Rhodopirellula bahusiensis: one gene and its partner. The protein of the gene in region 2 binds, or shares a complex with, the protein of the main gene of each other region. Links are inferred from orthologs where the notes say so. Each region holds a gene or a part of one and is shown on either strand. Other genes may lie near its edges. The genes, in order: carA and carB.

Region 1 (15,496 bases), on a different replicon or contig from region 2:
TTCCTCAACCACATCCGAATTCCGAACGATCGGATCGAGCACGAGCCCGGGAAGCACCGGACGAGCGAAACGGCGGGTGAGGAAACGAATGAACAACATGACGAACAATCCGCAGGCGACATGAATGACGACCGCAACCAACGTCAATCTTCTGAAACCGCCACTGCCTCCTGATCCAGCCCCCGCTCCAGCAAAGAACATGAACGCAATGCTCACCAACGCGCTGATGCACGCGGTTCGCAACGGCGTGAAGGATTCGCGGGCGCAGAGTGCGTTGAATCGTTTGCTGCCGAAATTGGAATCGTTTTGGGAAGTCGAAAACGTTTCCCAGCAAGAAGCCGACGAAATTCAGATGCGAATCGTCCAGCACTGGGACGACCTGTTTGGTTACCTGGTGCACCTGTACGGCGACCAATGGGATTTCTTTTACCACCTCGAACAAATCCTGCACACGATCATTCGCGGCTGGCGGATGCGCCCCGAGCCGTTGAAGCAGGACGACGAAAATCGCATCAACAATCCGGAGTGGTATCAATCTGAGAAGCTGGTCGGCGGAGCCCTCTACGTTGATTTGTTCAGCGAAAATCTCGGCGAGTTGCGAAAGCAGATCCCGTATTTTCAAGATCTCGGGCTGAGCTACCTTCACCTGATGCCGCTATTCGCGGTGCGACCAGGCAACAACGACGGCGGCTATGCGATCAGCAACTACCGCAGCGTGGATCCTCGAGTCGGAACGATCGACGATCTGCGGTTGTTGGCGGACGATCTGCGCGAGGCTGGAATTCTTTTGGTGCTCGACTTTGTATTCAATCACACCGCCGACGATCACTACTGGGCCCAACAAGCTCAGTCGGGAAATGAGGAATACCAAAAGTACTACTTCATCTTTCCTGATCGCGAAGTGCCGGATCAGTACGAGCGGACGCTTCGTGAAATCTTCCCGACCGTTCGCCGTGGGAACTTCACGTGGCACGATGGGATGCAGCAATGGGTCTGGACGACGTTCAATAGCTTCCAGTGGGATTTGAATTATCGAAACCCGGAAGTCTTCCGAGCGATGTTGTCGGAGATGTTGTTCATTGCCAACACGGGTGTCGATCTGTTGCGTCTGGATGCGGTCGCTTTCATTTGGAAACAAATGGGAACGAACTGCGAAAACCTTCCCGAAGCCCACACGTTGATTCGAGCATTCAACTCGTGCGTTCGAATCGCAGCACCCGGTTTGGTGTTCAAGAGCGAAGCGATTGTGCATCCCGATGATGTGGTGCGTTACATCAGTCACAAAGAATGCCAAACGTCGTACAACCCGACGCTGATGGCGTTGATGTGGGAGTCGCTGGCCACGCGAGACACCAAGTTGCTGCGAAGATCTTTGGCCCGACGCCATAAATTGCCGGAGCGAACGACGTGGGTGAACTACCTGCGTTGTCACGACGACATCGGTTGGACTTTCGATGACGCGGACGCTGCGGCGGTTGGAATCGAAGCTTTTGGGCATCGCCAATTCCTCAATGCGTTTTACACCGGTCAGTTCGAAGGCTCTTTCGCGCGAGGTGTGCCATTCCAGCACAACCCCGACAACGGCGACATGCGGATCAGCGGGACGCTCGCATCATTGGCGGGTTTGGAGCAAGCCATCGAGGCTGAAAGCGACGATTTGAAAGAACTGGCGATTCGCCGCATTCTGTTGCTCAACGCGATGATGCTCAGTGTCGGCGGGATTCCGTTGGTGTACTTGGGAGAAGAGTGGGGAGCACTGAACGACTACGATTTCGTCAAAGATCCCGCGAAAGCCGGCGACACCCGTTGGGTTCACCGTCCCAAAATGCAGTGGAAGTTCCTCGACGAACTTGGTGATGACGGTTCCATTCGCGGTCGCATTTATCGATCGATTCGCAAGCTGATCGCGATTCGAAAAATGACGCCAGCGTTTGGTGGTTTGGACATGGAGCTGTTGGTGCTCGAGTCGCCTCACCTGCTCGGCTACGTTCGTCAACACGAAGGCAACCGTGTCATCGTCGTCGCGAACTTTTGTGAGCACTCGCAAGAGATCGACAGCAACCGACTGCGGACGGCTGGCATGGGTCGCTTCTTCGAAGATCTCTACTCGGGGCAAACGATCACCACATCGCATCCGTTGACGTTGGGCCCGTACGAATTCATGTGGCTGCACCGCGTCTGATCAAATCGATTCAGCCAACTGGCTCAGTAGTCCTGGCCGGTGAGGCTTTCTAGCACCGATTGTTGCCAGGTCTGCAGTTGATCGGTCAGGCTTTGGGCGATCTCAGGCTGGTCGGCGAGCACGTTCTCGGTCTCAGTCGGATCTGTACGCATCTCAAAGAGTTGTTTGGAGCCATCCGCGGAGACAACTAGTTTGAAGCGATCGTCCAGGATCACGCGGTTGCCGCCGAAGTCTTGCGGCTCAATCTTCGGGTGATGGAAATTGACAAAGTTTCGCGTTGCATTGCCCCGCATCAATTTCACCAGCGGCGTGGTGCCTCGCTGGGCTTCCTCGGGCAGGTAAGGATCCCGCTGGGATTCTCGGCGGTGGTCGAAGCTCCAGAAACAAATCGGTTGATTGCGTTGTTTCATCTTGCCATCCAGCAGTGGAACCAGACTGATGCCATCGAGTGGTCGTTGCGGCACCGCGACGCCCGCGAGTTCACAGAGCGTTGGCAGGATGTCGGTTGTGACTGATGGAACCTGCGAAGTGGTCGGCTGGCGGATTTTGGCCGGCCATTCGATCAATCCTGGTACGCGGATTCCGCCGTCATACAGGTCCGATTTTTGGCCACGCAGTGGCGAAGTGACGATTCCATCACCGGATGTGCCGTTGTCGCCGCAGTACCACAACATGGTATTGTCACGAAGTTGATTCGCGGCCAACCACTGACGTAGGGTTCCAATTGAACGATCCATTGCAGTGATTTCTGCATAGCGTTCGCGGAGAACATCGCCGAGTGGTCGCCGGACTGGCAACCCGGTTTTGTTGGAGGTCAGGCGTGTCATTTGGTCGGAATATTGGCTGGGCAGTTCGTCGTACAGTGCCAAGTCTTTTGGCAAGCCGCTGTAGGGCTCATGCGGTGATCCATACCAGATCACGAGAAAGAATGGTTCGTCACTTGGGACCGTTTGAAGGTATTCAATCGCTCGATCAACCAGCAATTCGGAGCTCTCGCCCTGGAACTGCTGAGGTGCGCCACCGTTGTGCGACAGCCAAGGGTTGAGCTCGAAGAAGTTGTCGTGTGACAACCACTCGTCGAAGCCGAACGCTCCTGGGTTCGTCGGTGAGGAGGCTTTGACCGGTCCGAGGTGCCACTTGCCGAAGTGGGCGGTGTGGTAGCTCGCTTGTTTCAACAAGCTGGCAACACCGATCTCTTCGGGACGAATCGAATAGTTTGGCGTGAACGTTCCGTAGCGGTTTGGATGCCGTCCGGTGATGACGCTGCCTCTTGTTGGCGAGCACGTCGGATGGGCGGCATAAAAGCGATCCAGTCGCAGTCCGGTCGCCGCCATTTGGTCCAGGATCGGTGTCTGCAAGTGTGGATGGCCGTTGTATCCGGTCTCGTCCCATCCGTGATCGTCGCCCATCAGCAGAATGACGTTCGGTCGATCTGCTGCGGAAACGTTGCCACTCCAATTGCCGAGCACCATCGCGCTCACGATGGCAGCAAGCAACAAGAAGTGGATGACGATTGTCCGAGAGATCTGGAAGGAAGGCATCGATGGTGGCTCCGGGGCAAGACAGACGAAGGGAGGATACGAATGTAACCGTTTCCTCACGCGTATGCCCGCGTCGCTCTGCCACCTTCGGTCACACGATCAGCATCGCGTCGCCGTAGCTGAAGAAGCGGTATTCGTTCGCGATCGCTTCTTTGTATGCACGGCGAATCAAGTCGTGACCGGCGAACGCGCTGACCAAAACCAACAGCGAACTTTTGGGCAGGTGAAAGTTCGTCATCAATGCATCGACCACGCCAAACCGATAAGGCGGCTTGATGAAGATATCCGTCGCGCCAGTCCAGGTTTCCGCGACACCGCGGCCATTCGTTTCGTCTCGCTGAGCCACGCAGCTTTCCAGCACGCGAACGCTGGTTGTGCCCACGGCAACGCAGCGACCACCACCGCTCCGACGATCGTTGATTATTTCCACCGCGTCGTCTTCGATTCGGCCCCACTCTTCGTGCATTCGGTGCTGGTCGATGTCATCGACTTCGATCGGCCGGAAAGTGCCGATGCCGACATGCAACGTGACTTCGGCCATTGCAGTTTGCCCCTTCGCGATCTCACCCATCAGTTGTTTTGTGAAGTGCAGTCCGGCGGTTGGAGCCGCGACGCTTCCTGCATCTTCGGGTTTGCTGCTGGCGAAAACGGTTTGGTAATTTGTCACGTCCGCATCGACCATGTGTCCGTCGCGAATGTACGGCGGGATGGGAATGCGGCCGTAGCGATCCAGCCATTTGCCTGGTTCGATCGCCTGCGAAGGTCCTTCGAAGAAATCGTTCGGAACCGGTTGAACGAGCAAGTGGCCTTCGTCGTCGCGTCCGATCACCATCAGCTCGCCACCCGCTCTCGCGTCGCGGTCATCCAGCGTGATTGTTTCTCCGGTTTGCAGCGTGCCACGAGTCTTGGTCAGTAGCTCCCAGACGCCGGTCGCTCGATCGGACCGCAAGAACAGCCCCTGCCAGCGACCTCCCGTTTTGGTGCGTCTGCCAAACAATCGAGCCGGAACGACTCGCGAATTGTTCATCACCATCACATCTTCCGCTCGAAGCAATTCTGGAAGGTCCCGAACATGGTGATGTTCGATCTCACCCGATGCCCGATCGATCACCATCAGCCGAGCGTCGACTCGGTTTGGCAAAGGCTCCTGTGCGATCAGTTCGCGAGGCAGTTCGTAGTCGTAGAGATCCAGGGATGGCATGCGGAAAGACGCGTACGGACGGAGGAAAAGTGTCGGAAACAATCGATCGACCAGCATAGGGACGTTCGGCGATTGTCGCGAGCACAGCTTCCGGGAACACCTTCTAGGAACACCGCATCTTCCAGGAACGCTGCATCGGTTCGCGGCCTCCGTCCAGGTTGAGATGAAGGATTCACCCAGGATCGGGGTTCAGGCAATGCGGTGCCATCGCAGGCGGCATCCGCGACAGAGGAAGCTGATTTGCTAATTGTAAAAGGAATGGGGCATCCAGTTTTGTCCGCGGTGTACCGGTCAGCGTACCGGTCAGCTCGCCATGGCGGGCGACGAAAGTGATTGGCAAAGTGATCCGCAGTCGTCGAGAGTCTTTGCATCCTTCCGCGTCGTCTCGACGAATCGGCTTGGAATCGCCATAACAGTGGCCGTTGCGAAAACCGCTGAGTCATGGCGGCCCGTCTCCCACCTTTCTTTCCCCATTCTTTCAGGCAACTCGATGGAAGCCGGAATCGTCGGCTTGCCCAATGTCGGCAAAAGCACCCTTTTCAACGCTCTGACGTCCAGCGTCGCGGCTCAAAGTGCCAACTACCCGTTCTGCACGATCGAGCCCAACGAAGGGATCGTCAGTGTTCCCGATGCGCGTCTGCATCGGATCACTGATTTCATCAAGCCTCAAAAGGTCATTCCTTCGGCACTGAAGCTGGTTGATATCGCCGGCATCGTCAAAGGTGCCGCCGAGGGCGAAGGCTTGGGCAACAAGTTCCTCAGTCACATCCGACAAGTCGACGCGATCATGCAAGTCGTGCGTTGCTTCGAGGATCCCGATGTGATTCACGTCAGTGGTCAAGTCAATCCGATCGCGGATATCGACACGATCGAAACGGAACTCGTGTTGGCTGATATGCAAACGCTCGAGAACGCGTTGGGCAAGGCACAGCGAACAGCTCGCAGTGGTGACAAAGAAGCCAAGCTTCGAGTGGCTGCGATCGAGAAATGCAACGCTCACTTGGAAAGCGAGCAACCATTGCGGACTTTGGAGTTGCCAGAAGCGGAACAAAACGCGATCAGCAGCTATGGCTTGATGACCGCCAAACCAATTCTGTACATCGCCAATGTCGACGAAAACGATCTGAACGGCGAACACGAATTGGTCGCCAAGGTTCGCGAGCACGCGGCCAAGACCGGTGCTTCGGTGGCCTGTGTTTGTGCCAAGCTGGAAGCCGAGATCGCGGAACTGGACGAAGAAGATCGCGATGAGATGTTGGCGGACGTGGGCTTGGAAGAACCATCGCTCAACATCATTGCCCGCGAAGCGTACCGCACCCTTGGGTTGCAGAGCTTTTTCACGGCTGGTGAAACAGAAGTCCGCGCTTGGCCGGTTCGAATTGGATCCACGGCTCCACAAGCTGCCGGCGTGATTCACAGTGATTTCGAACGCGGGTTCATCCGAGCCGAGATCTACCAGTTGCCTGAGTTGGAAGAATACACGACCGAGAAAGACATTCGCCAAGCCGGTAAACTCCGTGTGGAAGGCAAATCGTATGTGATGCAGGACGGTGACATCTGTCACTTCTTGTTCAACGTTTGATTGTCGTTCCGGCATCAAGTCAGCGATCGAAATCCGAGTCGCTGTTTGGCCCACGCTCCCACCGCCATCCCTCCTACTGACGGTTCTATGAACAAAATGTTGATTCCAATTCTCTTCGCAATCGGCACGGCGTTGTTTTGGGGCTGCTATGGCCCAACCATCGGCAACGCTCAGGCTCCTCGGGTCAACGGCGCACCGCTGTGGTCACCGTTCAAGCCCTACGTATTCATTGGCATCGCTTACTTGGTCATCGCGATCATTGGCGGGCTGGCAATGATGGGTGTCAAAGGCGACTCGTTTAACTTCTCTGGAGAGCACTTTGCGACCGTCAAATGGGGGTTTCTTGCGGGGTGCTTGGGAGCCTTTGGAGCTCTTTGTTTGACCACGGCGATGATGACCAGCAAAGGTAACGCGTTGCTGGTGATGCCGATCGTGTTCGGCGGTGCTGTGTCGGTCACGGCTCTGGTGTCAATCCTCAAGTTGGGCGGGCATGTGCAGATCAGTCCTCTGCTTTGGGTCGGAATGGCGTTGACCGTCGTTGGTGTTGTGATCGTGGCAATGAACACGCCGCACGGGCATGCTCCTGCCAAACCAGCGACGGATTCGAGTCAGCCTGCGGAACCGCACGCGGCGACACCAGTCGAATCCGACGACACGCAAGCGTCCTAGTTTCTGACCTGGAATGATGAGCGACATGAATCCGCCCAGTGATCCACTCTCGGTCTGTCGAGCGATCGACGCCGAGCTGACTCACGTCTGGATGATCCGGACGTTCCTCAAGCACGCCGATGAAGCGGAAGAGGACGAGGATCTGCGAGAGGTCGTTAGAGATCTGTACGATTTCATCTTGGCGGTCGGTCCGGTGACGGAAGAAACCGACACCAAGGCGTACATGAAAATGGCCAAGAAGAAGCTCCGGCGCCTTCGTGGTGCCACGGAACTCTACGAGGCGATTCAGCCCGAAGTCAGCGGCCACACCAATTTTTCGATGGCTGCGAAGTCGTTGCGACTGGCGGTGGATCGAATCATTGCGTTGGTCCAATCCCCACAATAAATCGCCCGCCTTTCCCAGGCTCTCGCGAAGCGTTTTCAGTCGCCGGATGGCCGTCAATCTGCTCGTGATCGATCGGGCGATCTGCCGACGCTCAGTTGGAACAGCGAGATCTCTCCTACAGGCGGAAAAACCCCGCGAAATCCGAGGGAATCGGCGCGAACGCACGCCCGGGGGACTGGAAGGAAAACGATTCGACAGCGATAACAGGATTCCAAGCCGAAGGTCTCCAATTTTTTCCGCGACTCCCACTGTGCATTGATGAGCTCACCTGCCAAAGCTGCCAAACTCGCTCTCGAAGACGGCACCGTCTACACCGGAACCAGCCTCGGGGCAGAAGGCGAAACGACTGGAGAAGTCGTCTTCAACACCTCGATGACCGGGTACCAAGAAATCCTGACTGATCCCAGCTACTGCGGTCAGTTGGTGACAATGACTTATCCCGAAATGGGCAACTACGGGATCAACTCGATCGACCTCGAAAACCGCGGCACATCGCTGGCCGGATTCATCATCCGCAACGAAAGCCGTCTGCACAGCAACTATCGCTCGGAAGGATCGCTGAGCGACTACCTTAAATCGCAGGGAGTCGTTGGTCTGGCGGGCATCGACACGCGAGCCTTGGTGCGTCGGATTCGCAGCGAAGGTGCCATGCGAGGCGTCTTGTCGACGACTGATTTGGACGACGCATCATTGGTTGCCAAGGCAAAGGCGTCGCAAGGTTTGGTCGGTCGTGACTTGGTCAAAGAAGTCATGCCAACTCAATTGGAAAAGTGGACCAACGAACTCGACGATTGGACCATTCGCGAAATTCGCGAAGCGGCCAAGGAAGCGTCGCTGGGCGATGAAAGCCGGCCGCATGTTGTCTGCATGGACTTCGGCATGAAGTGGAACATTCCACGCCACCTGCGTTCACGCGGCAATCGAGTCACGATCGTGCCGGGCAACACACCCGCCGACGACATTTTGAAGATGGATCCCGACGGCGTCTTCCTTTCCAACGGTCCTGGCGACCCCGAACCGTTGACCTACGCTCACAAGACGATCGGTGAATTGCTCGGTCAAGTTCCTGTGTTTGGAATTTGCCTCGGTCATCAGTTGTTGTCCGTCGCTTGTGGTGCCAAAACCTTCAAACTGAAGTTCGGTCACCGCGGTGCCAACCAACCCGTTATCGATTTGGAAACGGGCAAGGTTGAGATCACCAGCCAGAACCACGGTTTCGCGGTCGACGACCAAGGTTTGCCGGACTGCTTGGAAGTCACTCATCGCAACCTCAACGATGATACGATCGCGGGTGTGCGTCACAAAGACACCGGTGCCTTTGCGGTTCAATATCACCCCGAGGCCGCTGCGGGCCCTCACGATAGCCATTACTTGTTCTCGCGATTCCAAGAACAACTGAACGAGAAGTGCGGGGTGAACGCATGAGCAAAGGCCCCAGGACAGCCATCAGCCCAACTCGCGAAGAGAATTATCCCGAGTGGTACCAACAAGTCATTCGGGCAGCCGACCTAGCTGAGAATTCGCCAGTTCGCGGTTGCATGGTGATCAAACCCTGGGGCTACCAGCTTTGGGAAAACGTCCAGCGTGCTTTGGACGACATGTTCAAAGCCACGGGACACCAGAACGCTTACTTCCCATTGTTCATTCCGATGAGCTTCCTTGAAAAGGAAGCTGAACACGTCGAAGGATTCGCGAAAGAGTGCGCGGTCGTTACGCACCATCGCCTCGAACCGGATCCCGACGGTGGTTTGCGTCCTGCAGGCAAACTCGAAGAACCCCTGATCGTTCGTCCGACCAGCGAAACGATCATCGGTGCAACTTATGCCAAATGGGTACAGAGCTATCGCGATTTGCCGATCCTGATCAACCAATGGGCCAACGTGGTCCGCTGGGAAATGCGGACGCGAATGTTTTTGCGGACGGCGGAGTTCTTGTGGCAAGAAGGCCACACCGTTCACGCGACCGCGGAAGAAGCGATCGAAGAAACCGAGAAGATGGTCGAGGTCTATCGCGACTTTGCCGAGAATTGGATGGCGATGCCTGTCATCGTCGGCAGCAAAACTCCGCTGGAGCGTTTCCCCGGTGCGGTTGAGACGCTGTCGATCGAAGCCATGATGCAAGATCGCAAGGCATTGCAGGCCGGGACAAGCCACTTCCTTGGGCAGAATTTCTCGAAGGCCCAAGAGATCAAATTCCAAAGCGAATCCGGTGACATCGAATACGCTTGGACGACGTCATGGGGCGTCAGCACTCGATTGCTGGGTGCTTTGATCATGACACACAGTGACGATGATGGATTGGTCCTGCCGCCTCGTTTGGCACCGATGCACGTCGTGATTCAGCCGATCTACAAAGATGATTCTCGCGCCGAGGTGATGGAATACGTTCAGTCACTTCGCGATGAATTGGCGGCACAAACGTATGCCAACGCCCCGATTCGTGTCACGATCGATGACCGCGATATTCGTGGTGGCGAGAAGAAGTGGTACCACGTCAAACGCGGCGTGCCGATTCGCTTGGAAGTCGGTCCAAAAGATATCGCAGCGGGAACCGTGTTCTGCGGCATCCGGAATCAACCCAAAAGCGTTGGCATCGAACGAGCCGAACTCGTTGCAACGATCAGCGACAAGCTGGCAACGTTGCAGCAAGAACTCTTCGATGCGGCGTTGAAGTTGCGGGAAGACAACACGGTCGAACTCAAATCAGAAGCCGAGTTCCGTGACTTCTTTGCCGACAAAGGTGACACCGCCATCACGGGCGGATTCGCTTGGTGCCACTACTGTGATGAGGATTCGCTGCAGCCGTTGTTGAAAGAGCTGAAGGTCACGATTCGCTGTGTCCCTCAAACGAACAACGAAGCCGAAGGCACCTGCTTCTTGACGGGCAAACCAGCTTCACAACGAGCCGTTTTCGCGAAAGCCTATTAAGCTTTTCGTGGCAACGCGGAAGTGGTCAATTTGTTTCGATCCCGTCGGCGATTTCGTATTGGTTTCGCCGACGAGTCAGACGCTCGAACACCATCCACAGCAAGCCACAGATTGTCGCCACGCCCATCAATCCGGCCGGCCAAGCTCCGATGCGAACGTACAAGCTGACTCGTTGGTCTCGTTCGGGTTGAGCGTAGATCACGCCGCTTTGTCCTTTGGGTAAACGCTCCATGATCCGGCCTGACGAATCGATCCAAGCGGTCGGTCCACCGTTGGCTGCGGACAGAACCGGACGCCGACATCCGACGGCTACCAATTGGGCGCACCTCAGATGGTGATCGACCACGGCTGAGTCGTGAAACCAAACGTCGTTGGTCAGTGTCACGATCGCGTCGGGCAGTTTGGGCGTGGCTCGCGAATTCAGCTGGTGCATGTGATTGACCGGAATCCGCTCGACCGCGGTCTCAATGCATAAGTTCGGCAGCAGCGAGATTCCGTCCAGGTCAAATCGTTCGGGCTGCGTGCCTCGATTTAGGCCCAACCCCGGCGGCACCATGTCGCGAATCCATGGCAAGCTGTGCACCAGTGGGATCGTTTCTCCAAACAAGACCAAATGGTTCTTGGAGTACGTCCCTGACATCTTGCTCGATGAATCCACCCATACGACGCCGCTGTATTGGCTTGGACGGTCCGCATACTGAACAAGACCGCAACCGCCGATGATCGACGGAGGATCTTCGCTCGCCAGGGTCGAGCTGGCGGCCATCGCGTATTGAATGCTTTGGGCTCGGTTCAGAAACTCAACTTGGTTGCTTTCCACGGCGAAACGAAGTTGTTCGGGCTGCAACGCGGGCAACGACGGGGTTTGCATGAAGTCAGGGACGACCAAGTCAGGACCCGTGGACATCCAAGGCATGCCTCCCGAGAACATTGATTCCGGCCAAACGACGGCGGTGAGTTCGGACTCCGACTTCGCTGCCGCGTCGATCGCCAACTGAGCGTAGGCGGCGAAGATCTCTTGCTCCCTTGCAACGTCCTGTTCGTAGACCGTCAGCTCGTTACCGCCAAGCAAGGCGATGGTTTTGCCGGTTGGCTCGGTGGCGACATTCATCGTCATCGCACCGTAGGCCAGTGTGGCAACCAACAATCCGCCAGCGATCGCGAGAGATGTTCCGGGTGATTCGAACGTGACGGGATTTCTTCGGACGACCCAGCGGTTCAGCGCTTCATGCATTGCGACGTTGACGCACACGATTACAAAGCTGACCGCATAGGTTCCACCCAGATCCGCAATCTGAATCAGCATCGGCATATCCGCGAGCGAGTGACCCAGCATCAGCACCGATATTCCGGTGAAGAAATAGTTGCGGATCCATTCCAGCCCGACCCAGGTCACCGCGGCAACAAGGCAGATTGGAATCTTGCTTTGTAGCGGTGACGGATACGCCCGCCCAGTCGACGAATGCCAACGGCGTAGCAGCGCGACAAACAGAAGCGGGTAGATCGCCAGGTAGGCTGACAAAGCGATCCAAGGCAGGAACATCAGCGGGTGGGCGTATCGCAGTCCCTGAAGACTGATCAACCAATAAGCAAGCGACGCAACGTAGAGTGTTCGCTTCCAAGGTGAACTCGAATCAACCTCCGAAATCGCCAGCAGCGGAACGAGGGCGATGAACACCAACGGACCGATCGCGAGCGGTGGCCCAGATAGCCACAGCACCACTGCGAAAGCAGTCGACGCCGCGAGTAGCCACCTCGCCGAGGCGGTAATCGGAGTCGGTTGATTTGGCGACGGTTGCTTGGATGCGACGTCCGACGCGGGATTGTCGGACGAAGAGATGGGTTCGCTCAACGGAGAAGCTCAAATTCGCGGGGCGATTGTTTTCCCCGTGAAATACCAGCCCAACCGCGGGGCGACAACCCGTTACGCTTTTCCGAGGCTCGTTAAGCCTTGGCTGTGCCGGGCCAGAATCGTTTCCAGCGGCTTTCGTTGCCGGCGTGGTCTTCGCCTCCGGCTCCTTCTTCCGTTGCCACTCCGGCTTCCCGGTGGGTCAATCGATACGCAACGTCCCGGAAAGCCTGGGTCAAGGCTGCCTTCGGGGCTTGCGTGATCAACGGCACACCGTTGTTGCGGACTTCGACCATCGTTCGGTAGTCGTTGGGAAGCAAAGCAAAGATCTCTCGTCCGAGAGTTTCCTTTGCTTTCTTCAGGCTGATTTGTCCGGCGTCCAAACCAGCTCGGTTGACGATGATTTCCACGCGGTCGGCCAAGCCTTCCGTCTCGTCGAAGCTCATCATCAATCGAACCACGTTGCGAAGGCATGGCAAGTCCAACTGAGTGACCAACAACACCTTCGATGCGGATTCGATGGCGATCATGTCCAAAGCGTTGTAGGTCTTGGACAGATCGACAATCAGGTGCGTGAACGAAGCTTTCAACAAACCGACCACCTTGCGGAGGCTCTCGGCGTCAATCGATTCGAGGTCGTGCAACTCGACCGGTCGCGGCAACAAGTACAAACCGCTGGAGTGCTTCGTCAAAGACTTCTTGAGCAGTTGGATGTCCAACCGACCAATGTTTTGAACCACGTCGGCGAGTGTGTAGTCGGGAATCGCATCCAAGAAGACATCGGCGTCGCCAAGTGCCAAATCGAGGTCCAGCAAAGCGACGCTGTTTCGGCTTTCTTCCGCCAGCACACAACCCAAGTTGACCGCGGTGCTGGTCGTTCCAACGCCACCGGTTGCTCCCGCGATCGCAATCACTTCGCAAGAACGGTTGCGAGTGTCTCCACCACCAAATTTGGTCTGGCTGATTCGGCCGAGAGCGGATGACAGTTCGTCTTCCACCAATGGCAACGTCAGAAATTCGCGAGCCCCAGCGCGAATCGCCTGCAGAATCAATTGTCCGTCGCTGACTGCACTGGTCGCGAGCAGTGCCGTGTCAGGTGTCTCACGAGTGATCCGCTCGATCAGTTTGATCGCGGTGGTTGAATCCGTGTCCAATGAAATGACGCCGACGTCCGGAGTCGTTTGATCAACGATGTCAGGGAAGAACTCGTAGCGTGAGCAGTCCGCTTCTAGCCAAACGGTGTCCATCCCCAGAAGCATTGCTTTGAGAGTTTCGCGGGACGAGTCGTTTGGATCGACCAAGGCCAATCGTAGGACGTTACTCATATCAGACAACTTCGATAGACAGAGAAAAGTTTCTTGGGGACAGCCCGTGTTTCATTGGGCGACATGGTGGGGCGTTTCGAGTTCACTCAAACGATCATCGGTATTCCGGTTGGCTGACGATCACACCATCCGCAACCTTTGTTGGTTCAGGACCAGGAATGATTGCATTCGGAGGAAGCAATTCGCCGGCACCAAAACGATTGTTGGCGGGAGGCGTGGTGTTTTGTGCCGTCCGAGGCGGGTAGTAGCCGGATGCGTTCGGCATCGACCGTTGCGGTGCGTTCCGCGAGGCTTGCGGAGTCGACATGGTTGGATCAACGATCTCGCCTTGCGGGTAGGCTTGGCCGGGAACGCCGTTCATGGGTGCCTGGTAGATCGGCGGTTGATGCAACATCGGACCGGATTCGATCGGTGCACCTTGATAGCCACCGTCGATGCCAGGTTGCAGGTTCTCGTTGTAGCAATCGTTGGCCTTCAAGTTGGGCACTTCGATGTGTCCCAAAGCGTAGAGCTCTTTGTCGTCAGGCGAATGTGTGTTCATGCCTGGGCCGCCGCGAGGGACTTCGTGTGGATCCATCGCTTCCACCAATTCAGGCGTTACCATGATCAACAGCTCGATTTCGTTACGAAGCTCTTGCGTTTGACGGAACAGTGATCCGACGTAGGGAAGACTTCCGAAGAAGGGCGTTCGGCTGATGGTTGATTCGGTCCGACTTTGCAGCAAACCGGCCAGAGCGAACGTTTGCCCCGCTTGCATTTCGACGGCTGTTTCGACATATCGAGTCGTGAACGCGGTGACGTTCGTACCGTCGATGGTGACGGCACGCGACGGGTCGGGCTCGCTGACTTCTGGTCGAACTTCCAAACGAATCCGGCCGGGGCCGACGACGAAGGGAAGGAAGTCGATGCTCGTACCATAGTCTTCGTACGAAATTTGAACTTGCCCGTTTTGACCCGGGATGATCGTCGGAATGCGACCACCGACAGTGAATCGGGCCGGACGACCGTGGGTGGCAACAACCGTCGGCTCCGCCAACAGTTTGACCAAGCGTTGTTCTTCCAAAGCGCTGATTACTGCTTCAAAATTGTTGCTCATGTTCAAGCGAACGTTGCTGTTGCTGTTGGTGATCGGGCCGATGGGACCGAGAATCGCTCCGTCATCAGGGAACGTACCCAGTGCGTCCACGTTGAGAAGACCGGAAGGTCCATTGAGCAACGTGAAGCTGTCGTCCAAGACGGCGAGGTCGACGCCCAATTGGCGAAGCTTTGTACGGCTGACTTCCATGATCTTGGTATGCAACAGGACTTGCTGAATGCCGACCACTTGAATGTTGTTGATCACAGTCGTGTAGAACTGTTCCGTGATCGCAACCGCTTTGTCCACATCGTCGACGCTGGTCACATAACCCGAGATGATTGCCGATTCACCAATCGGCGTGACGCGAAGCGATGCGAGTGGCAACTGTGAGTTGAGGATGCCTTCGACTTCGCGAGCATCCGCGACGACGGTGACGTCGATCGTGTACAGCTTGTCCTCGGTGTCCCAGAGGTTGATCTGTGTGGTACCGGGAGTCTTGCCGAAGACCTGGATTTGGTTTTCGGAAACCGGAGTTGCACCCAAGACTTCTTCGTTGTGAACTTGGAAGCGGGGGATGCGTTCGCCGAGCGAAAGAATGCGGCTGCTCTTGACGATCAAATCCATCCGCTCAACGGTTTGGTTGATCTGGTGATCACCCGCGGCAGAAGCAAGCGTCGTAGCAGACTGCGCCATCACCGGTTGGGTGCATGGGATCGTCGCCAACGCGAGAACGGCGGCAACCAAGCATCTGACCAAA
Region 2 (16,310 bases):
CATCGGCGTGGGTGCCATGTGAGACATGGCCTACGAGCATCGTGAACCGAATTCTTGGCGAATCCGGCTACGGGGTAGGCTCGATGGCTGCTTACGATGCGTTTTCGATCCAGCGGACGAGGCTTCGTACCATCACGCCGGTGGCACCTGCGTCACGATGAGGCTTGGGCGAGTCAACGAAGGCTGGGCCAGCGATGTCGATGTGAACCCAAGGGACGTCGGCGACAAAGTTCTCCAGGAATTTCGCGGCGGTGATCGCGCCGCCCCAGCGACCTTCGCCGACGTTCTTGATGTCGGCCACTTTGCTTTTGACTTTGTCGTCGTACAGCGAGAACATCGGCAATTGCCAAACAGGTTCGCACTCGGATTCCGCAGCACTTTGAACCGCGTCGCAAAGGGCTTGGTCGTTGGTCATCAACCCGGCCACGTCGATTCCGAGGGCAACCATGCAAGCACCGGTGAGCGTGGCGAGGTCAACAATCGCTTGGGGGTTTTGTTGCACGGCAACGTCCAGGGTGTCAGCCAATACGACGCGACCTTCGGCGTCGGTGTTGAGGATCTCGATAGTCTTGCCGCTGCGGGTTTCGATCACGTCGCCGAGTTTGTAGCTGTCGCCACTGACCATGTTTTCAGCGAGCCCACACAGTCCGATGACGTTGCGTGGCACCTTCAGTTTCGCAAGTGCGTTCATCACACCAACGACGGTCGCGGCACCCGCCATGTCGCACTTCATGTCGACCATCCCGTCGCTGGGTTTGAGTGACAATCCACCGGAATCGAACGTGACGCCTTTGCCGACGATCACGAGCGGGGCTTCATCGCCACCGCCGTCGTGACGCAGCATCACCAAACGCGGTGGGCTGGTGGATGCTCGACCGACCGCCAAGATGGCTCGGCAATTTTCAGCTTCCAGTTTTTTCTCATCCCAGACTTCGCACTTCAGTCCGCAATCGCTGGCGATCTTTTCAGCGTATTGAGCGAAGCCGGTTGGGTTCATGATCGACGGTGGCTCGTTAACCAGACGCCGTGTGTGGTTGATCGATTGGCCAAGCTTTTCGCCTCGCGAAACGGCTTCGGCTGAGTAACCAACGAACGCGATCGCGTCGGGAACCGAGACAGATGGTTCGCGTTGATACAGGTGTTGGCCTTCGCACCCGGAGACCGCACCGGCGACGACGGCGTCGTGGTTGTCGGCGGCGACTCCATCGCCCAATGCGAACGTGATCTGCTGGCGAGGTTTGCTGACCAAACTGCGAATCACGGCGGCACCCAGTTCAATCGCGGCACCGCGAGTTCGTTTGTCGCTTGCGCCCAGACCAGCAAGCACGATCCATGGTGTTTGAGCGTCGCCGGTTGCGAAGCTGGTCAGCTCACCCGGTTTGCCATTCACTTCGCCGGAGTCGCACGCGTTTTGAACGGTCTTGGCGAGTGATTCCGGCAACGCCGAGATGGCAACGCATTTCGCGGTTGCTTTGCCGTCGGATGATTCCGCTGCATCGCTGGCCGGTTCGACGCCGAGGACCAGCACGCCTGCTTTGGCGAGGTCGAGTTTGGCTTCGGCGGTCAGGGTCAACGAAGGGAAAGGCAAAGGTTGCATTCTTGGATCCGGTGGCGATTGAAAGGACAGGAAGTTGCTGGTCGAGAAGCGGTGAATTGTCGAGACGAAGGTCTACGATTTGGCTTCCGCTTCGTCTTCATCTTTTTTGTATTGGTCGAGTCGGCGATAGAGCGTTCGAGCGCCGATTTGAAGGATTTTGGCTGCTTCTTCGCGATTGTTGCCGGTTAGCTTCAGCGTCTCTTCGATCGCCCAGCGTTCAATTTCAGCCAGCGGCCTGCCGACGAAATTCATGTTGCCTTCGATCAAAGCGGGGCCTTGCGACTCTTCGCCCTCTTGAGGTGCGTCGTCGATCAACTCCGGCGGCAAATCGTCTTCGTCGAGCGACCCGTCGGTGTCCAGCACCACCATCGTTTCGACAAAGTTTCGAAGCTGGCGGATGTTGCCGGGCCAATCGTACGCAAAGAATTTCTTGGTCACCGCGGGAGTGAAATGGGCAGACGATTTGCCATGCCGCCGCAAGAACATTTTGCGAAAATGGTCCATCAGCGCGATCACATCGTCACGGCGTTCCCGCAACGGCGGCAACTCGATCGTCACGACCTTGAGTCGAAAGTAAAGGTCGTTTCGGAATGTTCCCGCGTCGATCATTTCTTCGAGTGGCCGGTTGGTGGCCGAGATCAAACGAACGTTGACCTTGATCGACTTGTTCCCACCGACGCGAGTGATTTGGCTTTCTTCCAGCACTCGCAGCAGCTTGATCTGGGTGCTCATCGGCATGTCGCCGACTTCGTCAAGAAACAGCGAGCCACCGTTGGCGTATTCGAACGCACCTTCTCGGTCGGAGACAGCGTCGGTGAACGATCCTTTGACATGGCCGAACAGTTCGCTTTCAACCAAGTTCTCAGAAACAGCTCGAGTGTTGAGTGCGACGATGCGTTTGTTTTTGCGAGGGCTATTTTGGTGGATGGCTTGAGCCACCATTTCTTTGCCCGTCCCAGACTCACCGGTGATCAGCACGGTCGCGTCGGTGGCTGCGATGCGTCGCAAACGATCGATGACCGTCTGCATTTTTTTGCTGGTGTAGATGATGCCTTCGAAACCGAATCGCTCGTCGAGCCGTTGCATCAACTCGGTGTTCGTACGCCGCAGTTCGACGTTCTCGGCGGCCTTCTCGACGATGGCTCGCAGGCGACTCGGCGTGATTGGTTTCTCGAGGAAATTGAACGCGCCCAACTGCATCGCTTCCACGGCAATCGGCACCGTCGCGTGCCCAGTCACCATGACGACTTCGCATTCCGGCAATCGTTCATTGGCGAGAGCCAGGATTTTCATTCCGTCGACGTCGTTCATCACCATGTCCGTGATGATGATGTCGAACGTTTCTCGCTGGATCAGGGCGGCCGCATCGGGACCGCTGGTTGCGACTTCGCAAACGTAGCCGACCTTCTCCAGACTCTCCGTCATCGCTCGTGCGTGGGCAGCTTCATTGTCGACCACCAACAGACGGTACTTCGAACGATCCGGCGGTTCGGCGGGAGAATCGGTGGCGGCAGTGAGATCGGAAGTCATTCAAATCAGACGGATGACGAGAAGGGCTGACGAAAAACGACCCCATTTCGCGGTCGCGAGCCCTAGATTCTATGCCAGTCAAGTTCCCTGGGAACCATGTCTCCGAAACCGGTTCTCGGGGCTTCCACCCCGAGCTACTGATGACGCCCCATCCGGGGCGAGTTCGCAGCAATGACTCCGGAGGAGTCTTCCCATGAGACGCGAGAGGCAGCACGCAAATTGAAGATGGCTTTGCTTGCCGATTGCGGTCATTGAAAAAGTTAAATTGACAATTGGAAATTGTAAATTTGATTGGTCTCCTGCCGGCGAGCGACCCAATGGATCAGCGTGGTGAAGATTTGGAAGATCGGCTACTGGATTTTGCGACACGCGTCGGGAAATTGGTCGAAGCGTTGCCGGAGACCCGCCTGGGGCGGCACATCGCTGGCCAGCTGGTGCGAAGTGGCACTTCGCCCGCACCCAACTATGCCGAAGCGTGTGCCGCTGAAAGCAAGAAGGACTTTGTTCACAAGCTGGGGATCGCGTTGAAGGAACTTCGTGAATCGCGAACTTGGGTCAAGCTAATTTTGAAGTCGGAGATGCTTTCCGATGACCGCATCAAACCGCTTCTCGATGAGTGCATCCAACTGTGCAACATCATTGGGAAATCTGTTGTGACGGCAAAGGCAAATCTCCAAAACCCGAAGTAGCTGCCCTTCAACCAACAATTTAAAATTTACAATTGTCAATTTAACTTTTTCAATTGCCTTCACAGCGGGCGTCCTGACCATTGGGCCTAAATCGGCGAGTCATTCTGCTACGACTTGGAATGGATTGGCGGCGGCTTCGGATTCTTTTTGGAATCGTTCGGCGAGGTCTGCGTCTTTTTCTGAGAGTGCTGCCAGCGGGACTTCGATGGTTTTGTTGTCGGCGGATTTCAGGCGGAGCTTGCCGTCCGTGACCGCTAAGAACGACGCCTCGATTTTGAACTTCCCGGTTTTGTCCGTCCAAGTTCGGATCGCATCCATTTCAGATTCGGAATTAGCTTCTTCCATCTCTTCCGGTTCATTCACCACAACCTTGGGTTTCGGAGCCACACGCCGAGTTCGTGGGGCGGGCCGTGTGTCGACAGGCTGCTCGACCGTGTCGGGTGGGTATCGCAACATCGAGACGTTGACGCGTTCGACGCGGCCGTGTCCACCAACGGACTGGACCGAGACTTCGTTGCGCTCGTGGATCTCTTTCACTTCCACCGCTTCGAAACCGCTGAACCGCTCGCGTGATTTTGCCAGGATCTGGCCGACAACCAAGCGGCTGGCCGTGGTGACTGGGTTCCCGGTTCGTTTCACCGTCCCGACTCCACGGCTGTAATCACGACGGTCTTCCGCCATCTGCTTGAGAGACTCGTCGTAACGTGCCGCAGCCGAATAGTAGTGAGACTTCATGCTGTCTCTGGAGATCTCGGCTCGTTTAAGCAGTGCCTGCGCAAGCACAGGGTCTTCGCGTTGATTTCTAAAATTGAGTTCTGACATCGCGCGGTGAGCAGTCACGGAGGAAGATCCGGGAGCGAGAGCTTGGACCCATTGCTTGCGTTCGGCATCGGTGAATGGACGCGTGCGTTTGAGTGCGGCTTCCTTTGCCGCCGCGATCTTGGCGTCGCGTTCCTGCTGGGTCTCGCGAACCAGAGAGATCGAAATAGGGACCTTGATCTCGACTCCATCTTCGATTTGGAACAACACGCGGTTGATCTGCAGTTGTTCGTAGAAGCCATCGTCCATGTTGAAGAACGCAATGCCCTCGCCTTGCATCTTCATTGGCGGATCGGATTCAGGAGCGGATAACTCGTATTGGTGGTCGATCTTCATCCGGTTTCGGACGGCTGGATGAGCGACGTACTTCCACTTCTCGGTTGCGATGGAGAGCTTTTTGCTGTTGATTCCAGATCGACTTGAGAACGAGGGTATCATTCCGAAGGGGCTGCTGATTCGGGCGATCGTGGTCGTGTCGGATGCATTCCACGACACTGCGACATCAGCACCTTTGTCTGCGGCTCGAGCGTTCACGGGAGCAGCGTTCGGCGGCGGCAGTGGTGCGATCGCAAGTTGGCCGATCGTGCCAAGCAGCAAACCCATCATCTCATCTCGTTGGGCCACTTCCACTTCGCCGAGCGGTGTGATGCCGAGCAATGCTCCGCGGCAAGACACCGATTCAAGCGTCGGCAGAGACGATTCGTTGCTGCTGCGAAAGAAGGAGGACGAGCGAGAGTGCGTGCCTTCTAGGTTGCCGGTCACGTTCAGCTGAATCAATTCCGGCGTGGCTGATTTGACGTGATAAGTCAACGTGCCCGGGTACTTGCCAGCGTCTTTGCCGATGCCGATCTGAATGTTGATCTTGTACGTGACCGACTCGCCAACTTGATCGCTGAAACCAACTGGATCAGCGGCAAAGACCGGCAAAGCGGTCTGCGATGAAACGAGTAGCGATACGCCACACAGCAGCGTGCCGATCAAGGTTGCCAACGAAACACAGAATCGATGCATCATTTCTTCGTCGCCTGGATGAATGGAGAGGGACCCCCATATTAATGGCTCGAAGCATCGTCTGTGAACGGAAACAGCCGTAGTTGGGCGACTGTTTCCTGAAACGTTCACATTTCGATTCAGACGTTTTGTGCGTAACGACGTTGCAGCGATTCGACTTCCATCGGAGTCTCTCGCATCGCAACCATCGCTCGCACGGCGGCTTCGGCGGCTGCCAAAGTCGTGATACACGGCACTCCGTGCTGAACACCAGCGGCGCGGATCTTGCCTTCGTCGGTCCGAGCACCCTTGCCAGACGGCGTGTTCAAGATCAATTGCACGTCATCGTTTTTGAGGTAGTCGATCAGGTTGGGATGACCCTCGGAAAGCTTCTTGACCCGAGTCACGGCGATGCCGCTCGCTTCCAACCGTACCGCTGTCCCTTCGGTCGCCAAGAGTTCAAACCCTAGTTCGATCAACGACTTGCCGAGTGATTCAGCCGACTCTTTGTGGTTGGCGGACAGTGACAAGAAGATCTTGCCCGACTCAGGCAACACGGTTCCGGCGGCCAGTTGGCTTTTGGCAAACGCGATTGAGAACAATTCGCTGACACCCATGACTTCGCCCGTGCTTCGCATTTCGGGGCCAAGCACGATGTCGACGCCGGCGAATTTCCGGAACGGCAACACGCTTTCTTTGATCGAAACGTGACGCGGAATCGGTTCTTCCGTGACGTTCAGTTCTTTCAGAGTTTGACCGGCCATGACCTTCGTCGCGATGTTTGCGACGGGGACGCCAGTTGCTTTGGCGACGAACGGCACGGTGCGGCTGGCGCGAGGGTTCACTTCGAGGATATAGAGGGTCGGCTGATTGCCTTCCATTTTGACGGCGAACTGGATGTTCATCAGACCGACAACGTTCAAACGCGCGGCCAGTTTGCGAGTCGCATCGCGAATTTCGGCGAGGACAGGTTGAGTCAGGCTGAACGGCGGGATGCAGCAAGCCGAGTCGCCGGAGTGAACACCGGCTTCTTCGATGTGCTCCATGATTCCCATGATCACGCAATCGTTGCCATCGCTGATCGCGTCGACGTCGACTTCGGTTGCGTCTTCAAGGAACCGGTCAATCAGGACAGGTTGTCCGTCGGCGACGATGAACGCTTCGGCGACGTAGCGAGCGAACTGGGAATGGTCGTAGCAGATTTCCATCGCGCGGCCGCCAAGCACGAAACTCGGTCGGACAAGCGCGGGATAGCCGATGCGTTTGGCCTCCACACGAGCTTCGTCCATGTTGCGAGCGATGCCCGATGGCGGCTGACGCAGGCCCAGTTCGTCGATCAGGCTGCTGAACAATTCGCGATCTTCGGCGGTGTCGATTGTGTCGACGCTGGTACCGATAATCGGCACGCCGGCTTGTTCCAATCCGCGAGCCAAGTTGAGCGGGGTTTGTCCGCCGAACTGAACGATCACACCGTCGGGCTGCATCGCGTCGCAGATGTTCAGGACGTCCTCGATCGTCAACGGTTCGAAGAACAAGATGTCCGATGTGTCATAGTCCGTGCTGACCGTTTCCGGGTTGCTGTTGACCATGATCGATTCGATGCCCATGTCTTGCAGGGCGAACGACGCGTGGCAGCAGCAATAATCGAACTCGATGCCCTGGCCGATTCGGTTGGGGCCACCACCCAAGATCACGACGCGTTTCTTATCGCCCTTGGCTGGTGCTTCGTTTTCGGTTTCGTAAGTGCTGTAGTAATACGGTGTGAAGGCTTCGAATTCGGCCGCACACGTATCAACACTTTTGTAGACCGGGCGAATGCCCATTTCCAAGCGTTTGGCTCGGACTTGCGATTCGTTTTTCGACGTGATTGTCGCGATCTGGCGATCGGAGAAACCGCGACGCTTGGCGTCTCGCATGGTGTCCGCGTCGATCGCATCCAGTTTTCCAATGGCGCGAAGGTTGTCTTCGGTCTCGATCAGTTGTTGCAGGTGGTCCAAGAACCAAGGATCGATGTTCGTCAGCTTGTGAATTTCGGCCGCGGTCATTCCATCTTTGAATGCGTAGCGGATGTAGAAAATTCGCTCTGAACCAGGAGTCGAAAGCTTCGCGCGGATGTCGTCGCGGCTGGGTTGATCTTCCGTTCCCCAAAGGTCTTTCGGGTCGCTGCCGAATCCAAACGCACCGACTTCCAGACCACGCAGGGCCTTCTGGAACGATTCTTGGAACGTCCGACCGATCGACATGGTTTCGCCGACCGACTTCATTTGCGTGGTCAGCGTCGCGTCGGCTTCTGGGAATTTCTCGAACGCGAAACGAGGCATCTTGGTGACGACGTAATCAATTGTCGGCTCGAAGCAGGCTTTCGTTTTTTGCGTGATGTCGTTGGGAAGTTCCCACAAGCGATATCCAACAGCCAACTTGGCCGCGATTTTCGCGATGGGGAATCCAGTCGCTTTGCTGGCCAAGGCCGAGCTGCGGCTGACTCGCGGGTTCATTTCAATCACGATCATTCGGCCCGTGCCAGGCTCGATCGCGAATTGAATGTTACTGCCGCCGGTCTCGACACCGATCTCGCGGATGACAGCCAAAGATGCATCACGCATCCGTTGGTATTCTTTGTCAGAGAGCGTTTGAGCGGGGGCGACCGTGATCGAGTCACCGGTGTGAACTCCCATCGGGTCAAAGTTCTCGATGGCGCAGATGATCACGACGTTGTCGTCGCGGTCACGCATGACTTCCATCTCGTACTCTTTCCAGCCAATGATCGATTCTTCGATCAGGACTTCCGTCACGGGCGATTGGTCCAACCCGTTTTGCACCAACGAGTCGAAGTCGTCTTTGTTGTAGGCAATCGCTGAACCGCTGCCGCCCATCGTGAACGAAGGTCGCACGACGGCTGGCAAGCCGACCTCCGCGAGCGCTTTGCGAGCGTCCTCGAGTGTGCGGACGGTGAAGCCCTTGCAGACGCCCAGGCCGATTTTGTCCATCGCCTGTTTGAACTGTTCTCGCTCTTCCGCTTTCGCGATCACCTTGGCGTTGGCGGCGATCATTTCGACGCCGTATTTCTCCAGCACGCCGTTGGCGTCCAAGTCCATCGCAACGTTCAGACCCGTTTGGCCGCCCAGAGTCGGCAGCAGCGCATCGGGGCGTTCTTTGGCGATGACCTTTTCGACCATCTGCCAAGTCAGCGGTTCGATGTAAGTCGAGTCAGCAGTCGCCGGATCGGTCATGATCGTCGCTGGGTTGCTGTTGACCAGCACGACTTCATAACCCTCTTCACGCAACGCTTTGCAAGCCTGCGTTCCGGAGTAATCAAATTCGCAAGCTTGGCCGATCACAATCGGGCCACTACCAATGAGCAGAATCTTCTTGATGTCGTCGCGACGCGGCACGGAAACGATCCCGAAAAAGGACGGAGGGTCTCGAATGGCTGGCGATTCTGTTGAGAGCCCGCTGGCTGCGGGGGCCCGGAATCAACGACGCCTGCCGTGAAAATTTCGGGAAGGATAACACGGTTTGCCCTCGGCGCAGAGGACCGTGAATCAGATCAAAATCGATTCGCCGAGAACTCTTGGCCGGATTCACCTTGCGGCCCCGGATTGGCGGGAAATTCATCGGTAGGAGGAATGTTCACATCGCGATGATCATTTCCAAAAACTCCTGCTCCGTCATGATTTTCACGGCAGCTCCCTCATCCGCCAACTGCCGAGCGGTGGCCTCCTTGGAGCTCATCGTTCGGCCCGCATTGACGGTCCTAGAATCGAGCTCGCCGACGACGACCAAGTCCGTTTTTCGCGAAACGCTGGATTGGCACTTCCCGCCGCATCGCGAGGTCAGGATTTCGGCTTCCTCCCGCTGCAGTTTCGTCAGCACGCCGGTGAAGACGACTTTTCGTCCTTCCAGGGGGCGAATGAAATCAGCCCGAATCATCAATCGCTGCAGATCCACCCCGCTGTCGCTGATCCCGCAGGGCCGCGGTGGTGCGGTTGAGACCGAAGTGTTCGACATGGTTGCGGTCGCCATCGTCGAACCCGCGATCGCGACTTCGGAAGTTCGTGTCGATGCGCGGCGTGGCGAAGATTTTCGCCGGGTCGAGGCACGCCTGGCCGTCGGCCCTTTTTTACCCCAGGCACCGGCACTGCCCCGAGAGAGCGAGAGTTTTGTTTCCAGCGCTTCCAGAGTGCTCGCTCCGGAATCTTCTGCCGCGGCCAAAGCGATCTTGGCACAAGCGATGGAATCTTCGAGTGCGTCGTGGTGACGGAATCGGATGCCCAGCCAGTCCGATAGTGGTTTCAGACCAAACCGAGGTTGCTGGGGCCAAGTCCGCCGGGCGATCGCTCGCGTGCAACTGTATTGCATGTCCGGAACGGGATGATCATGCGATTCCAGGCAAGCCATCAAGACGCCAAGATCAAAGCTGGCGTTGTGAGCAATCAGGCAATCATCACCCAGCCTGGATTGGATCTCCGGCCACAAATCACCGAACTCGGATTCGTCACGCACCATTCCCGGAGTGATGCCGTGGATCTGAATGTTGGCAGGCGAGAAGTCAAAGGGCCGCGGGCGAATGAGCCAGCTTGCTGAGTCAACGATCTCTCCGCCGCGAACGCGAACCGCCGCCAGTTGGCAGGCACTGTCCGAACGACGCGTTGCCGTCTCAAAATCGATCGCGGTGAAATCCATGAAGCAGTTCTAAGTCGGCTCGCTTTGACTTGTCAAACCCTCCGCGTAACAGGCTGATGCATCAGGCCAGAATGTCGTGGATGACGTGGGCTTCTTCCACGCCGGTCAAACGCTGGTCCAGACCCAAGAATGGGAACGTCAGACGTTCGTGATCGATTCCCAACTGATGCAGGATCGTTGCGTTGAAGTCGCGGACGTGAACCGGGTTTTCGACCACGTTGTAACTGAAGTCGTCGGTGACTCCGTGAGCGATGCCGCCTTTGACACCGCCGCCGGCCATCCAAGTCGTGAAGCAACGCGGATGGTGATCGCGACCGTAATCCTTGTGCGTCAGTTTGCCTTGGCAGTACGTCGTGCGTCCGAACTCGCCGGCGAAAACGACCAGCGTGTCATCGAGCAGTCCACGTTGCCGCAAATCGCGAATCAGTGCGGCGCAGGGTTGGTCAATGTCGTAGGCTTGCCCGCGAATTTTCTTGGGCAAATGCGAGTGGTGATCCCATCCGCGATGAAACAATTGAATGAACCGCACATCACGCTCGACCATTCGGCGTGCCATCAAGCAGTTGCGTGCAAACGAGCCGCTCTTTTGGACTTCCGGGCCGTACATCGCCAGGGTGTCTTCGGTCTCTTGGCTCAAGTCGGTCAGCTCGGGCACCGACGCCTGCATGCGAAACGCCATCTCTTGTTGAGCGATCGTTGTGAGGATCTCTGGGTCGCCGCTTTGGTGCATGTGTTGGCGATTGAGATCCGTGACCAGGTCCAGCATCTTTTGCCGGCTTTCTCGGTTCACGCCTTCTGGATTGGAAAGGAACAAAACCGGATCGCCGGAGGGCTGGAACGAAACGCCTTGATGCTTCGACGGCAGGTAACCAGATCCCCACAGTCGACTGTAGAGAGCTTGGATGTTGGCTTTGTCACCGCTCCAAAACGCGGAGTTGAGAACGATGAAGTCGGGCAGGTTTTCGTTCATGCGACCGAGGCCGTAGCTCAGCCACGATCCCAAGCTCGCTTTGCCAGGGATTTCGGATCCGGTGCAGAACAGCGTTTTTCCGGGATCGTGATTGATCGCGTCGGTGTGAGTGGACCGAATCAGGCAAATGTCATCCATCACCGTGCCGAGGTGAGGCAGCAGTTCGCTCAGGTGGATTCCGTTTTCGCCATGTCGCGAGAACTCGAACATGGTTGGGGCAATGATTTGCTCTTTGCCGCGAGTCATCGCGGTGACCCGTTGCCCGTTGCTGACGCTGGGCGGCAAGGGTTGTTTGAACTGCTTGGCGAGCTCGGGTTTGTAATCGAACAAATCCATTTGGCTGGGGGCGCCCGCCATGAACAGGAAAATCACCCGTTTGGCTTTGCCGGGAAAGTGCAGCCCCGCCGTTTCGCCGGTCTTCCATTCCGCCGCGGCGGATTGGTCCACCGAGCTGGCTTCGTTGGCCTGCGCCCGGGCGACGATCGAACCCAGGGCAGCCGCACCCAGCCCCATGCCGGAATGCTGCAAGAACTGACGTCGACCCGATAGGTTGGCGAGCGTTTGAAGAGCAGCGTTTTGGGAAGTGTTCATGGCGAGGTCGATTCAATGGCGGGCGAATTCGGCGGGTTGGATAGCGGTTGGGAGGGTCAAGTCACTCCCGGGTCCGAACGCAATCCAAATTCAAAACGGAGTGGACCACCATCGTCCACGCGGCCAAGCGGATTTGCTCGGGGGCGGTGGATACCGATTGGACGGCTGGATCCGTGCATCGTTGCACGAGGGCGGTTGCCTCGGCGGGTTGTGACTCGTACAGCGCCTGGAAACCTTCCAGCGAACGCGACAACGATTCGCGAACGTCGCCGTTGGGCGGACGCGAAGTGATGGCTTCGTAGGCGGCGGCCAAACGTTTTTGATCGCCGTCATCCGAGTTCAAGGAAGGATCGTCAAGCAATCGTTTGGCGAGTGTCGTGGACGCGCTGAAGAACTGCGGTTCGTTCATCAGCATGAGAGCTTGCAGCGGCGTGTTGGTTCTTTCTCGCCTGGCAATGCAACTGTCACGATTGGGCGCGTCGAAGATCGTCATTTGCGGTGGAGGCAAACCACGTTTCCAAAACGTGTAGACGCTTCGCCGAACGGTTTTCTCACCCGAGTCAGCAACGTAACGATTGGGGTAAGAACTCGGCATCGCGACGATCTTCCACAATCCTTCCGGTTGCGGCGGTTTGACACTCTGCCCGTACATGGTGGGACTGAGCAGACCGCAGACCGAAAGCACCTGATCGCGAATCACTTCAGCATCGAGTCGATAGCGGGAACCGCGAGCAAGCAATCGGTTCTGTGGGTCGGCGACGAAGGCATCAGAAGGTGCGACCGAAGATTGCTGGTACGTTTGGCTGTTGACGATCAGACGCATCAAACCTTGCACATCCCAGCCGGAATTGATGAACTCGATGGCGAGATGGTCAAGCAGTTTCGGATGCGATGGCAGTTGGCCTTGGGCACCAAAGTCTTCCGATGTCTTCACCAATCCGACACCGAACAGTTGCTGCCAAAAACGATTGACGGCGACGCGGGCGGTCAGCGGGTTGGATGGATCAACCATCCACTCAGCCAAGTCCATTCGGGTTTTGGGGGCATCGGGATCGTTGGTCTTTGGCATCGGAGGCAAGAACGATGGCGTGTCACGGGCAACGACTTCACCGGGTGCGTCGTAAGCACCACGAATCAGAATGTGAGCCGGACGGATCTCCGCACGTTCCTTCATGACCAAGGTTGCGGGAACGTTCACCAAAACGGCATCACGTTCTTCGTTCAGTTTCGCGATTTCTGCTTGGGTCTGCTTTTGCAGCTTCTTGAGTTCTTCGGGTGAAGTCTCCGGATCGGCCGGAGTCTCTTTCGCCTTCGTTTGCAATCGAGCAATCTCATCGTTCAGGCGAGTCAGCGTTTGTGCTTGCTCATCCGATGGAAGTTCGATGTACGGCGGTTGAAGCCCACGTCGGAAATCGCTGCCACCTCGTCCACCGGTTTCGGGACCGCCATCAAAGTTGTTGAAGAACGCGTACAGCGAATAAAAGTCTTTCTGCGAGATCGGGTCGTATTTGTGGTCGTGACAAACCGCGCACTGCAGCGTCAAACCCATGAACGCCGTGCCCACCGCGGAAACTCGGTCGACGACGTTTTTGACAAAGCTCTCTTCGGGAAGCGCTGTTCCGCGATCAATGATCAAATGCAATCGGTTGAAACCCGATGCGGTCAATTGATCGAGGCTGGGGTCGGGATGCAGGTCGCCGGCGATTTGATCGATGATGAATTGATCGAAAGGCAAATTCTCATTGAACGAACGGATCACCCAGTCGCGATACGGCGTCATCTCGCGGTAGTGATCGTGGTGCATCCCGTTGGTGTCAGCGAATCGTACTAGGTCCAGCCAGTAGCGGGCCATGTGCTCGCCGAAAGCGGGTTTGGCGATCAACCGATCGACGAGGTCTTGGTAGGCGGTTTCTGAGTCGTCACTCAGAAAGGCAGCGATCTCATCCGCGGTTGGTGGCAAACCGGTCAGGTCCAACGACAGGCGACGGATCAGAGTTCGGCGGTCGGCTCGTGGACGAGGCATCATCCCCTTGGATTCCATCTTGGATCGCACGAAGCGGTCGATCGGCGTGTCCCATTCTTCCTTCACCAATTCGGGCAATTCAGTTTTGGTTGGTGCGACGAACGACCAGTGGGCTTCATAAGGGGCACCCTCGTCAATCCACTTTTTCAGCACCGCGACCTGCTCAGGCTTCAGCGGTTTGTGCATTTCAGGAGGCGGCATGATCGAATCAGAATCCTCGGATTCAATCCGAACCAAAACTTCGTCCAGGTCGGCTTCGCCCTCGATATCCAGACGGAATCCCGCGGCGTTGTTGTTTTCATCGGGGCCGTGACAAGCGAAACAGTGGTTCGAAAGAATCGGACGCACGTCCTCTTGGAAGGAAACCTCGTCCGCGTTGGCGGGCGAAAACCCAGCGACAAAGATCGCGATGACGCCAAAAACGACGGTGATCGGATTCGCCGTGGTGAAACCCACAGGTGAATTGGGCGAAGGCATTCGCGAGGCGGGGGGTGGTGAGGAGCGAATTTGGAGGGCGGGATTCCATTTTGGTCGACCTCCGGTGAGATCGCAACTGAAGGCGAACGCAGGATGCCCCCTTCCGAGAGACCTATTGAATGAAAGGGCCGTGAAACTCAGGGCGAACTCGAACTGAACTTTTATTGTCCCCCCCTGAAACGCTATTCTTGGCAATCGATTCGCGACTTCGTATCTCGCGACCCATCCTTGTTCAGAAAGAAAATTGTCTGATGTCCTCTGATTCCCCCTCAACTTCCGCTTCCTCGTCGTCCCAGGCCGCTGAAGTTCAAGTCCGATTGCCGGACGGTTCGCTGAAAACCCAACCCGCTGACGCCACCGCGATGGACGTCGCGAAAGAGATCAGCGAAGGCCTTGCCCGCAGCGTCGTGGCCGCCGAAGTCGACGGCACGATTGTCGATTCGTTCCGTCCGCTCGGTGAGATCGCCGATGATGAAAACGTGGTTCCGCTTCGTTTGCTGACCACGCGTGACGAATCGGCTCTTGATGTGCTGCGTCACTCGGCCGCCCACGTCATGGCTCGCGCGATCATGCGAATCTACAAAGGCGTTTCGCTGGCGTTCGGACCGACCACCTCGGGTGGTTTCTATTACGACTTCGACATGCCGGAGAAAATCAGCGAAGACGATTTTCCGAAGATTGAAGCGGAAATCAAAAAGATCATCAAAGCCAAAGAGCCGTTCGAACGATTTGTGCTGGATCGTGATGAAGCCCGCAAGCTTTGCGATGACCTCGATCAAGACCTGAAGGTCGAACACATCGAAACCGGTTTGGGCGACCAAGCCACGGTCAGCTTCTATCGCCAAGGCGAGTTCGTCGACCTTTGCCGCGGACCTCACATTCCTCACGCCGGAATGATCAAAGCGATCAAACTGCTGAGCGTTGCCGGTGCGTACTGGAAAGGCGATGCTTCGGGACGTCAGTTGCAACGCGTTTACGGCACCGCTTTCTTTGACAAGAAAGAGTTGGCCAGTTACCTGGAGCAGATCGAAGAAGCCAAACGCCGCGATCACCGCGTGCTCGGCAAACAACACGGTCTGTTCGCGATCAATCCCGAAGTCGGCCAAGGTTTGTGTTTGTGGTTGCCCAAGGGAGCTCGTGTTCGCGTCACGCTGGAAGATTTCTTGCGTCGCGAATTGCTTTCGCGTGGTTACGACCCGGTGTACAGCCCGCACATCGGTCGCGTGGAAATGTACGAAACCAGCGGTCACTTCCCATACTATCGCGACAGCCAGTTTGCTCCGTTGTTTGGCAGCGAAGTCGGCGGGTTGCTCGATGCGTGGAGCACTCGACTGGACAAAGATGATTTGTCTAAGGACGACGAAGACAAGTTGATCGCCGCGGCGGAAGTCTTTGGCGTCAAGCTGCCCGAATACAAACCGTCGGCATCCAATGACGCGAAAAAGGACGTGCTGCATCGCTGGCAATTGAATCACGAGCGTTATCTGCTCAAGCCAATGAACTGCCCGCACCACTGTCAGATCTTTGGTGCCCAGCCACGATCGTATCGTCAGTTGCCTCTGCGGTTGTTCGAGTTCGGAACCGTCTATCGTCACGAGCAAACTGGTGAACTGAACGGGATGATGCGGGTGCGTGGTCTGACCCAAGATGACGCGCACATCTTCTGCACCGCTGATCAAGTCGAAGAGGAATTCCGGGCAACGATCGAGTTGACCAAGTTCGTGCTCGAGTCCGTTGGGCTGGACGATTACCGCGTGCAATTGTCGCTGCGGGATCCGGACAGCAGCAAGTACGTCGGCAGCGAAGAGAACTGGGATCACGCCGAAGGTGCTCTGCGAGGCGTGCTGGAGCAATCCGGTTTGTCATTCAACGAAGAACCCGGTGAAGCAGCGTTCTATGGTCCCAAAGCGGACTTCATGGTGCGTGACTGCATCGGTCGTT

Evidence for each region.
Region 1: the proteins of carB (region 2) and carA are in contact, whole or in part, in a solved structure (PDB 1KEE), measured with the Escherichia coli proteins. The link is inferred for Rhodopirellula bahusiensis from one-to-one orthologs.

Annotation. Positions count from the first base shown.
Region 1 is NZ_NIZW01000009.1:264,180-279,675, reverse strand. Bases 6,908-9,901 are described here. They hold carA (glutamine-hydrolyzing carbamoyl-phosphate synthase small subunit), read left to right. Parts: upstream 6,908-7,818; coding sequence 7,819-8,985; downstream 8,986-9,901. Other genes in these bases: proS (proline--tRNA ligase), read left to right, coding at 8,982-9,901; CEE69_RS13870 (amidohydrolase), read left to right, coding at 7,201-7,560; CEE69_RS13875 (hypothetical protein), read left to right, coding at 6,908-7,175. Outside these bases: CEE69_RS13900 (HAD family hydrolase), read left to right, coding at 1-174; CEE69_RS13895 (alpha-amylase family glycosyl hydrolase), read left to right, coding at 125-2,182; CEE69_RS13890 (sulfatase family protein), read right to left, coding at 2,206-3,723; tRNA preQ1(34) S-adenosylmethionine ribosyltransferase-isomerase QueA, read right to left, coding at 3,815-4,981; redox-regulated ATPase YchF, read left to right, coding at 5,415-6,506; more of CEE69_RS13875, read left to right, coding at 6,594-6,907; more of proS, read left to right, coding at 9,902-10,487; lnt (apolipoprotein N-acyltransferase), read right to left, coding at 10,513-12,339; CEE69_RS13850 (AAA family ATPase), read right to left, coding at 12,432-13,661; CEE69_RS13845 (type II and III secretion system protein family protein), read right to left, coding at 13,756-15,496. UniProt on the Escherichia coli protein: Small subunit of the glutamine-dependent carbamoyl phosphate synthetase (CPSase).
Region 2 is NZ_NIZW01000019.1:8,531-24,840, forward strand. What follows is about bases 5,566-9,373. They hold carB (carbamoyl-phosphate synthase large subunit), read right to left. Parts: upstream 9,018-9,373; coding sequence 5,766-9,017; downstream 5,566-5,765. Other genes in these bases: CEE69_RS21900 (SHD1 domain-containing protein), read right to left, coding at 5,566-5,649; CEE69_RS21910 (exonuclease domain-containing protein), read right to left, coding at 9,256-9,373. Also shown: CEE69_RS33740 (DUF1589 domain-containing protein), read right to left, coding at 1-113; CEE69_RS21885 (leucyl aminopeptidase), read right to left, coding at 92-1,597; CEE69_RS21890 (sigma-54-dependent transcriptional regulator), read right to left, coding at 1,670-3,127; CEE69_RS21895 (four helix bundle protein), read left to right, coding at 3,445-3,816; more of CEE69_RS21900, read right to left, coding at 3,916-5,565; more of CEE69_RS21910, read right to left, coding at 9,374-10,308; CEE69_RS21915 (DUF1501 domain-containing protein), read right to left, coding at 10,370-11,869; CEE69_RS21920 (DUF1553 domain-containing protein), read right to left, coding at 11,931-14,369; thrS (threonine--tRNA ligase), read left to right, coding at 14,621-16,310. UniProt on the Escherichia coli protein: Large subunit of the glutamine-dependent carbamoyl phosphate synthetase (CPSase).